3 regions of the Mesorhizobium sp. CA7 genome follow, and region 3 is predicted to be linked to each of the others. Evidence: predicted binding sites of a transcription regulator. Region 3 holds the regulator's gene; each other region holds the start of a gene.
The links. The regulator PhoB, encoded in region 3, activates phosphate uptake and scavenging genes when phosphate is short. The targets are predictions, from matches to a motif close to TGTCATNNANCTGTCAT.
Positions count from the first base shown of each region.

Region 1 (3,276 bases), on a different contig from region 3:
CCTCGCCTTGCGCGCTGCCTCGACGATGGCGCGCGCATCCTCGGGGCTGTCGGCCAGCGGCTTCTCGGTGAGCAGATGGCAGTCGTGCGCGAAGGCCGAAAGCGCGACCTCGCGGCGTGCGGCGGGAACCACGACGTCGAACACGGCATCGGGCTTGGTCTGGTCGAGGACGGCGTCGAGGTTGGTGCCGATGATGGCATCGGACAGCGCGTATTCGCGCGCCCTCGCCTGGGCCCGCTCGGCATCGAGGTCGACGAGGCCGACAATGGCGAGCCCGTCGATCTGCTTCACGGCATCGAGCCAGTGCTTGCTCATCGCTCCGCACCCGGCCAGGACGACCCTCATCATCCAGCGCTCCTCCTCCGCCGGTCCCTCCAGACCGGACGTCACGGCGTCCACGGCGTCACCGTAAACGTTTTTCCGTAAACGTTTACGAGAACACACCCGATGGCGTAGAATGTCAACCGGCTGCCCGCAAAAATCGTCCCGAAGCCTTGGCCTGAGCGGCAGCCGGTGCTAGCCAAGGCAGGGGGAGAATCCGTCCTTGGCGTCAAGCATCCACGATCTCGCGCGTCACCTGAACATCTCGATCGGCACCGTGTCGCGCGCGCTGAACGGCCGTGCCGACGTCAATGCCGACACACGCCAGCGTGTGCTCGAAGCAGCCAGGAAGCTGAACTATTCGCCCAATCAGTCAGGCCGCAGCCTGCGCCAGGGCGCCACCCGCTCGATCGCCTTCATGCTGCAGCCGCATCCCGGCGACCAGCAATATGGCGAGCCGTTCTTCATCCCGTTCCTGACGGGCCTGCAGGCGCGGCTCGCCGAGCATGACCTGGATCTGATGGTCGTCATGGGTGAGCCGGGCCAATATCAGCAGGAGCGGTTGCGCCGCGTGGTCGAGACGCGCCGGGCCGACGCGGTCGTGTTGGCCAATACGCGAAGGGAAGACGATCGGATCGAGTATCTCAGCAAGGCCGGCTTTCCCTTCGCCACGCTTGGCCGAAGTCAGTCCGGCGGCGACACATATCCTTCACTCGATATCGATTTCGAAAGGGCGGGTGATGAAGCCGTCGACCGGCTGGTCGCGCGCGGCCACCGCCGCATTGCCGCTATTCGCCCTTCGCTTGATCTCAACTTCGGCTACCTGTTCCTCGACGGCTACCGCAAGGCACTGAAGCGGCACGGTATCGAGGTCGACCCCGACCTGATCGCCGACGGCTTCATCAACGAGACCGGCGGCTACCAGGTGACGCCGCAAGTAATGCGCTCCAAAAACCCTCCGACGGCGATCATCTTCAACAATGACGCGATGGCGCTCGGCGGCTGCAAGGCGCTGGCCGAGATGGGTATCAAGCCGGGCCATGACATGGCCGTGATCGTCATCGTCGACACGCCGCTCTGCCGCTACTTTTCGCCGACGCTGACCGCCTTCCGTCCGTCGCTGGAGCCCATGGGCCGGCGGCTGGCCGAGATGCTGCTCGCTTCGCTTCCCGCATTCGCCGGCCCTGAGGGCACACGCATCATCCGCGAAGTCTGGCCGCTGGAGCTGATCGCAAGAGAGAGCGATTGAGCGGAGGCTTTCCCTTCTCCCCTTGTGGGAGAAGGAAACTGTCACGCAACCATCACGTTCACGTCCTAGACCGCTCGACGGGAACCGGCTCGCCGCATCGCCGATGCGCGTTCCTTCCAGGCCGCTCTGCTCGTCAAGAAGGGGATATCGATGAAACATTTCAACCGGACCGTCGCGCTCGGCGCGGCACTCGCCTTGTTCACTTCCCTGACCCCGGCGCTCGCCGACGGCGTCGCTTACGTCAACAAGGGGCTCGTCGGCATCGGCCGCATCCCGGCCAACCAGAAGGACAAGTTCGGCGAGACCTTCGGTTCAGGTTCCGGCATGGCGATCGATACCAAATCCTGGACGCGTGAAGTGGCCACCTACAGGGGTTCGCTCTGGCTGCTGCCGGACCGCGGCTACAATGTCGTCGGAACCACCGATTATCGCCCGCGCCTCAACACCATCTCGGTCGAGTTGGCCCCGACCGCTCCTGGCGCGGCGCCCGCCGCCGGACAGGAACAGTCGGGCGTTAAGGCGACGCTCGCCGACACGATGCTTCTGACCGACGACAAGGGCGCCGACGCCACCGGCCTCGATCCGTTGAACGGCATGCGCGCCGCCGCCGGCGACATGCCGATGCTGCCTGAGGCCAATGGCAAGCTGGCGCTGGACGACGAAGCGATCGTGCGCCTGCCCGACGGCACGATGTTCATCTCCGACGAATACGGTCCCAACATCTACCGCTTCTCGGCCGAAGGCCGCCTGATGTCGGCGACCCAGCCGCCCGCGGCGCTGGTGCCGATGCGCCACGGCAAGCCGAACTTCGCTTCCGACAATCCCGGCCCGGGCGCCGCCGAACCTGATCCGAAGGATCCCGAGACCGGCCGCCAGAACAACCAGGGCCTCGAAGGCATGTCGATGACGCCGGACGGCAGGTTCCTGATTGCCGTGCTGCAGTCGGCGGCCCGCCAGGACGGCGGCGATTCCGGCTCGACCCGCCAGAACACCCGCGCGCTGGTTTACGACGCTTCCGATCTCGCCCACCTCAAGCTGGCGCATGAATATGTCGTGCCGTTGCCGGTTTTCAAGGATGCCAAGGGCAAGACCAAGGTGGCCGCTCAGAGCGAGATCGTCGCACTCTCCGACAAGAGCTTTCTGATGCTGGCGCGCGACTCAGGCAACGGCCAGGGCGTCAAGGGCGACGAGTCGCTCTATCGCAAGATCGAGATCGTCGACCTCTCGGCCGCCACCGATATCGCCAACGGCCCATTCGACGCCGCCGACAAGCCGGTCGCGCCGAAGGGCATGCTCGACCCGTCGGTGACGCCGGCCAAGCTGACGCCGTTCATCGACATCAACGACAAGGGCGAGCTCGGCCGTTTCGGCCTGCACAATGGCGCGCCGAACGACAAGGACAACCTCTCGGAGAAGTGGGAGGCTATGTGGCTGGCGCCGGTGCTCGACCCGAAGCTGCCCGACGACTATTTCCTGTTCGTCGCCAACGACAACGACTTCCTCACCCAGGACGGCTTCCAGGTCGGCGCTGCGTACAAGGCCGAGGACGGCGCAGATGTCGACACCACCTTCCTGGTCTATCAGGTCACCCTGCCCGGCCTTTCTGGAAACACCACTCAGTAATGGGATGCGGTCGGCTGCCGCGGCAGCCGACCCTTTCTGAAGGGATGCATGAGCATCAGGCCTGCGATAGCATCGCGGGCCTG
Region 1 covers NZ_JAIUHH010000001.1:877,440-880,715, forward strand. The annotation lists gene LB552_RS04230 (Gfo/Idh/MocA family protein) at 1-348, opposite strand, end outside; gene LB552_RS04235 (LacI family DNA-binding transcriptional regulator) at 545-1,570, shown strand; gene LB552_RS04240 (esterase-like activity of phytase family protein) at 1,721-3,193, shown strand.
Region 1: LB552_RS04240 (esterase-like activity of phytase family protein) is a predicted target of PhoB. The motif match lies at 1,610-1,626, and genes of this name have one in related genera.

Region 2 (3,276 bases), on a different contig from region 3:
ATGACGAAGCATGCCGCGACGATGTCGGCGCCGATTTGCCTCAGCAGCTTCACCGCGGCTTCCGCCGTGCCGCCGGTGGCGATCAGGTCGTCGACCACGATCACCTTCTCGCCCGGCGAGACGCCGTCCTTGTGCATCTCCATCTCGTCCAGGCCGTATTCGAGGCTGTAGGCGACGCGCACCGTCTCGTAGGGCAGCTTGCCTTTCTTGCGGATCGGCACGAAGCCTGCCGAAAGCTGGTGCGCCACAGCGCCGCCGAGGATGAAGCCGCGCGCCTCGATGCCGGCGATCTTGTCGATCTTCAATCCGGCATAGGGATGGACCAGCTCGTCGATGGCGCGGCGGAAGGCGCGCGCGTCGCCAAGCAGCGTGGTGATGTCGCGAAACAGGATGCCGGGCTTGGGATAATCCGGAATGGTGCGGATGGCCGCAAGCAGCGTGTCTTCGAGGGAGGATTTCATCGAGGCTTTCCGCGTGTCCGGCTGTCGGATTTGGCGGCGTCGGCCTTTGCTGCCCGACGCGACCGACAAGGGCTACCGCGATGTCGCGCCAGAGACAAGCACATCCGGCAAAGGATCGGCACCGATCGGCCTCGACCATAATGAAAAAGGGCGCCCGCGAAGGCGCCCTTCGAAAAGCAGGCGCTACCGAGCGGCTACATGCCGAGATCCGAGCGCAGCTCGGAGCGCGCCACTTCGTACTCGGCCTTGAAATCTGGACGGTTGAGCAGGACCGCGGCGATCACGCTGCCGGAGATCTTGCCCATCTCGATGTCGGACGGATAATGGATGCCACCGACCACGCGGTTGTGGGCGAATTCGGCCGCGCGCGCCATGATCTCGGCGCGCTTTTCGGGGACCATGTCGGCAAGGACGATGCCCATCATGGTGCCGACCGTCGCATGGCCAGATGGCCAGGAACCGGAGCTCGACAGCTTCACGACCGGCTTGACCAGATCGCTGAGCTGATGCGGCCGCGGCCGCTTCCAGACATCCTTGGCGGGATCGACGACGGCGCCTTCGGTCGCCACGACGCGATCGAAGAAGGCACTGAACTTCGGCAGCTTCTCCTTGTTGAAATTCGGGCCCATGACGTCGGCGAAGCGCCAGATATTCTCCTCGGCGTCGGCGATGGCGCGCTTTTCCATTTCCGGCGTGCGCGTCACCTGCAGCGTCAGCACCTCGCCGAGCTCGGCTTTGGTTTCCGCCGAGTCATTGGCCGGTGGCGGCGGCAGGATCATCGTCAGGTCGATGTCCTTGCTGGTGACGAAAGGCTGGGCCTCATCGGCATGGGCGACATATCCGGTGACAAGCAGCAGGAAACCCGCCGCGAGCGATGCATATCTTTTCATGGGTGCGATCCTTTGGTGAGTGCGAGGCAGGATCGCCACGAGCGATGACGATCATGTGACACGCCCCGGTTTGCGCGCGCCGAAATACAAAAGGGCGCCTTGTGGCGCCCTTTCAAAATTCTTGCGATCGACGCCGCCTCAGTGCGCCACGTCGGCCCACACCCTGCGCTTGGTCATGTAGACCAATGCGCCGAAGACCAGCAGAAATATCATGACGCGGAAGCCGGTTTTCTTGCGATCCTCGAGATGCGGCTCGGCCGCGAACATCAGGAAGGCCGAGACGTCGCGCGCATACTGGTCGACGGTCTGCGGCGAGCCGTCGTCATAGGTCACCTGGCCGTCCGAGAGCGGCTTGGGCATCTTCAACGACACGCCGGACAGGAAGTACGGGTTGTAGTGCGTGCCTTCCGGGATCACCATGCCGGCCGGCGGCGTCTGGTCGTAGCCGGTGAGCAGCGAGTGGATGTAGTCCGGGCCGCCCTGCGCATACTGGGTGAAGATGTCGAAGATGAAGCGCGGGAAGCCGCGCTCGACGCCGCGTGCCTTGGCAAGCAGCGACATGTCGGGCGGCGCGGCGCCGCCATTGGCGGATGCCGCGGCCTGCTCGTTCGGGAACGGCGCCGGGAAGTGATCCGACGGCTTGCCGGGACGATCGAACATGTCGCCGGCATCGTTCGGGCCGTCATGGATGGTGTATTCGGCGGCCAAAGTCTTGATCTGCGCCTCCGAATAGCCGAGGCCTTCCAGCGTGCGGAAAGCCACCAGGTTCATCGAGTGGCAGGCCGAGCAAACTTCCTTGTAGACCTTCAGGCCGCGCTGCAGCTGCGCCTTGTCATAGGTGCCGAACGGACCGGCGAAGCTCCAGCTCATTTCCTTCGGTTCGTTGATCGGGAAATGCGTCGGAGCGGCCGCGTTGTGTTCCTCTTCGGCGGCGATGGCAGCGGTGCCCGCGACCACCAGGCCAAGCAGCGCCAGCGAGGTGAGAATCTTCTTCATACCCAAAATCCCCTCAGATTCTCAGCCCGTGGTTTCCGGCGCGGCGGCAGCGCGTGCCGGATGTCCGCTGCCGCCCTTTTTCTTTTCAAGCACGGCCTCGGTGATCGAATTCGGCAGCCTGCGCGGCGTCTCGATCAGGCCGAGCACCGGCATGACGACCAGGAAGAAGGCGAAGTAGAACAGCGTCGCCATCTGCGCCATGAACACATAGCTGCCTTCCGCCGGCTGCGAGCCCAGCCAGCCGAGCAGGATGGCGTCGGCTACGAACAGCCAGAAGAACAGCTTGTACCATGGACGATAGACCGCCGAGCGCACCTTGGAAGTGTCGAGCCACGGCACCAGGAACAGCATGGCGATGGCGCCGAACATGCACAGCACGCCGCCGAGCTTGGAATTGATCGGGCCGATGTTGAAGGTGATGGCGCGCAGGATCGCGTAGAACGGCAGGAAGTACCATTCCGGAACGATGTGGGCCGGCGTCTTCAGCGGATTGGCGACCGTGTAGTTGTCCGGATGGCCAAGAAAGTTCGGCAGGTAGAAGACGAAATAGGCGAAGACGAACAGGAACACGATCATGCCGAACGCGTCCTTGATGGTGGCGTAGGGCGTGAAGGCGACGGTATCGGTCTTCGACTTGACCTCGATGCCGGTCGGGTTCGACTGGCCCACGACATGCAGTGCCCAGATGTGCAGCACGACCACGCCGGCGATCATGAACGGCAACAGGTAATGCAGCGCAAAGAAGCGGTTCAGCGTCGGATTGTCGACGGCGAAGCCGCCGAGCAGCAGTTCCTGGATCCAGTTCCCCACCAGCGGAATGGCGCTGAAGAAGCCGGTGATGACGGTAGCGCCCCAGAAGCTCATCTGGCCCCAAGGCAGCACGTAGCCCATGAAGCCGGTGGCCATCATCAGGAGGTAGATGATGCAGC
Region 2 covers NZ_JAIUHH010000003.1:399,598-402,873, reverse strand. The annotation lists gene LB552_RS09575 (adenine phosphoribosyltransferase) at 1-461, opposite strand, end outside; gene LB552_RS09570 (acid phosphatase) at 656-1,351, opposite strand; gene LB552_RS09565 (cytochrome c1) at 1,490-2,347, opposite strand; gene LB552_RS09560 (cytochrome b) at 2,369-3,276, opposite strand, start outside.
Region 2: LB552_RS09570 (acid phosphatase) is a predicted target of PhoB. The motif match lies at 1,396-1,412, and genes of this name have one in related genera.

Region 3 (3,276 bases):
GGCCTGGCGCTGAACCCTGAAGCCGCCGCGGTGCTGACCGTGGTGTTGTCGCTGAACTTCCTGTCGGTCGCCGTGATCGACTATGCCGGCCAAGTTGTTGCCGAGGAGCAGCAGCGCCTGGACACGCTTGTTATGCCCCGCGACGAGCTGATCGGCGAATGCGTGGCGATCGTGCGGCGCCGGCTGCAGGATCCCGACCTCGACATTGGCAGCGTCGCCCGCATCGCCATGGGCATTCAGGGCATCACCGATTCGCATGCGCGCTCCATGCTGTGGTCGCCGATAACGCCGCTGACCGACATTCCTTTCGCCGACATCCTAGAGAAGGAGTTCGGCATCTCCGCCACCATGGAGAACGACTGCAACATGATGGCGGTGGCGCTGCAATGGCGCGACCCGGAGCGCTATCGCGACGACTTCATCGCCATCCTGTTGTCGCACGGCATCGGCATGGGTCTCGTGCTCAAGGGTGCGCTGTTCACCGGCACGCATTCATCCGGCGGCGAGTTCGGCCACATGATTCACCGCCCGGGCGGGGCGCTTTGCCGCTGCGGCCGCCGCGGCTGCGTCGAGGCCTATGCTGGCAACTATGCGATCTGGCGCAGCGCCATGAAAATGAGCGAGGACGCCGAGCCGGTCGACGTCGGCGACGCCGACATGCGGGCCCTTGCCGCGAAGGCGCGCGAGAGGGACGGCCCCGAACGGGAGGCTTACCGCCGGGCCGGCGAAGCGCTTGGTTTCGGTCTCGGCAGCCTGTTCGCCCTCATCGACCCGGCGCCCGTCGCCATGGTCGGCGTCAGCGCGGCCGCCTTCGACCTGATCGAGCCGGCGCTGCGCGAGGCGATCGCCCAGACGGCCGGGGGCCAGCACTCCGAATCGATCTCCTTCGACACCGAGCCGAACGAACTGCCGCTGATCCGCGAAGGCTGCGCCATGCGCGCGCTGACCTTCGTCGACCAGGAGATTTTCGCACCCGGAGGCCAGGCAAGAGCGGGGACGGGAAAGAACGTGGCCTGAGGCAGCCTTGAAGAGGTCCGGGGACAGCAGCAGACGCTTGAAATTAGCGAAGGGAAGGCCCCGCAGCTTCGTCATTCCAGGGCGGAGCAGGAGCGAAGCTCCGTCGCGGAGACCCTGGAATCCATGCCGCTACCTCACGCGTCGAGCGCAGCGGCACAGAATTCTGGACTGTCGCAACGCATCGACATCACGGAATGGATCCTCGGGTCTGCGCTGCGTCGCTGCGCTCCTTGCTCCGCCCGTGGATGACGAAGCACAAGCGTCTCGACTAATCGCCAATGCACGCGATCCGATGCTGGAGACAGAATCCATCAGCGCCTCGGCGCCTTAGCCCTAATCTTCCCTGATCGCGTAACCTGCGCCTCGGATGGTACGTATGACGTCCGGCATGCGGCCGTTGTTGACGGCCTTGCGCAGCCGCCCGACATGGACGTCGACGGTGCGTTCGTCGATATAGATCGTCTCGCCCCAGACATTGTCGAGCAGCTGGCTGCGCGAGAACACGCGGCCGGGGTGGCGCATCATGAATTCGAGCAGCCGGAACTCGGTCGGGCCGAGCCTGATCTCGCTCTTCTTGCGGTAGACGCGGTGCGACTCGCGGTCGAGCACGATGTCGCCGACCTTGAGCACGCTGGACAGCACCTCCGGCTTGGCGCGGCGCAGCAGCGCCTTGACGCGCGCCATGAACTCCGGTGTCGAGAACGGCTTGACCAGATAGTCGTCGGCGCCGGTCGAAAGGCCGCGCACGCGGTCGCTTTCCTCGCCCCGCGCCGTCAGCATGATGATCGGCAACCGTTCGGTCTCAGGCCTCATCCTGAGACGCCGGCAGAGCTCGATGCCGGAAACCGCCGGCACCATCCAGTCGAGCACGAGCAGGTCGGGAACGTTTTCCTGAAGGCGGATTTCGGCCTCGTCGCCGCGGGTCACCACTTCGACCTGGTAACCCTCGGATTCGAGATTGTAGCGGAGCAGCACCCCAAGCGGCTCCTCGTCCTCCACCACCATGATGCGTGGCGCGATCATTGGCAGGTACCCTTCGTCAGGCCGCCGGCGCCGACATTGTCGTCTCGTCCTGCTTGGGACGATTCGCGGGCAATTGCGTGCCGGTCAGCACATAATAGGCATTCTCGGCGATGTTGGTCACATGGTCGCCGATGCGCTCGAGATTCTTGGCGCAGAACAGAAGATGCGTGCAGGCGGTGATGTTGCGCGGGTCTTCCATCATGTAGGTCAGGAGCTCCCGGAAGACGGATGTGTATTTGACGTCGATGCGCTCGTCGTCGTTGCGAAGCTTGGCCAGCGCCGTGGCGTCGCCCACCGTATATTCCTGGATCACGGCCTGGACCTGGATCAGCACCAGCTGCGCCATGGAATCGATCGAATGCGTGAGGTCGCGCGGCGCGGCGCTGACGCCGACCGAGCCGACGCGCTTGGCGATGTTCTTGGCGAGGTCGCCGATGCGTTCGAGGTCGCCCGCCATGCGGATCGAGCCGACCACATTGCGCAGGTCGTCGGCCATCGGCTGGCGCTTGGCGATCAGCGTGATGGCACGGTCGTCGAGCTCGCGCTGGCGCGCGTCCATGATGGCATCGTCGGAAACGACGCGCTGCGCCATGGCATTGTCGGTCTCGAGCAGGGCCTTGGTCGAAGCGCCGACCATCGAGCTGGCGAGATCGCCCATGTCGTTGATGAGCCGGCTGATCTGCCTCAGATCCTCGTCGAAGGAAGCGACGGTATGTTCGGCCATGATGATGTCCTCGTATGAGCTCAGCCGAAGCGGCCGGTGATGTAGTCCTGCGTGCGCTTTTCGCGGGGCGAGGTGAAGATCTTCTCGGTCCGGTCGAACTCCACCAGCTCGCCCAGATACATGAACGCCGTCTGCCGCGACACGCGCGCCGCCTGCTGCATGTTGTGGGTGACGATGACGATCGTGTAGTCGGCCTGCAGCTCGTCGATCAGTTCCTCGATCTTGGCGGTCGACAGCGGATCGAGCGCCGAGGCCGGCTCGTCGAGCAGGATGACCTCGGGCTTCACCGCAACGGTACGGGCGATGCACAGGCGCTGCTGCTGGCCGCCCGAGAGGCTGAGGCCGCTGGCGTTGAGCTTGTCCTTGACCTCGTTCCAGAGTGCTGCGCGCTTCAGCGCCTGCTCGACGCGGCTGTCCATCTCGGCCTTGCTGATCTTCTCATAGAGCCTGACGCCGAAAGCGATGTTCTCGTAGATCGACATCGGGAACGGCGTCGGCTTCTGAAACACCAT
Region 3 covers NZ_JAIUHH010000022.1:20,780-24,055, forward strand. The annotation lists gene LB552_RS26485 (ROK family protein) at 1-1,017, shown strand, start outside; gene phoB (phosphate regulon transcriptional regulator PhoB) at 1,351-2,040, opposite strand; gene phoU (phosphate signaling complex protein PhoU) at 2,057-2,764, opposite strand; gene pstB (phosphate ABC transporter ATP-binding protein PstB) at 2,785-3,276, opposite strand, start outside.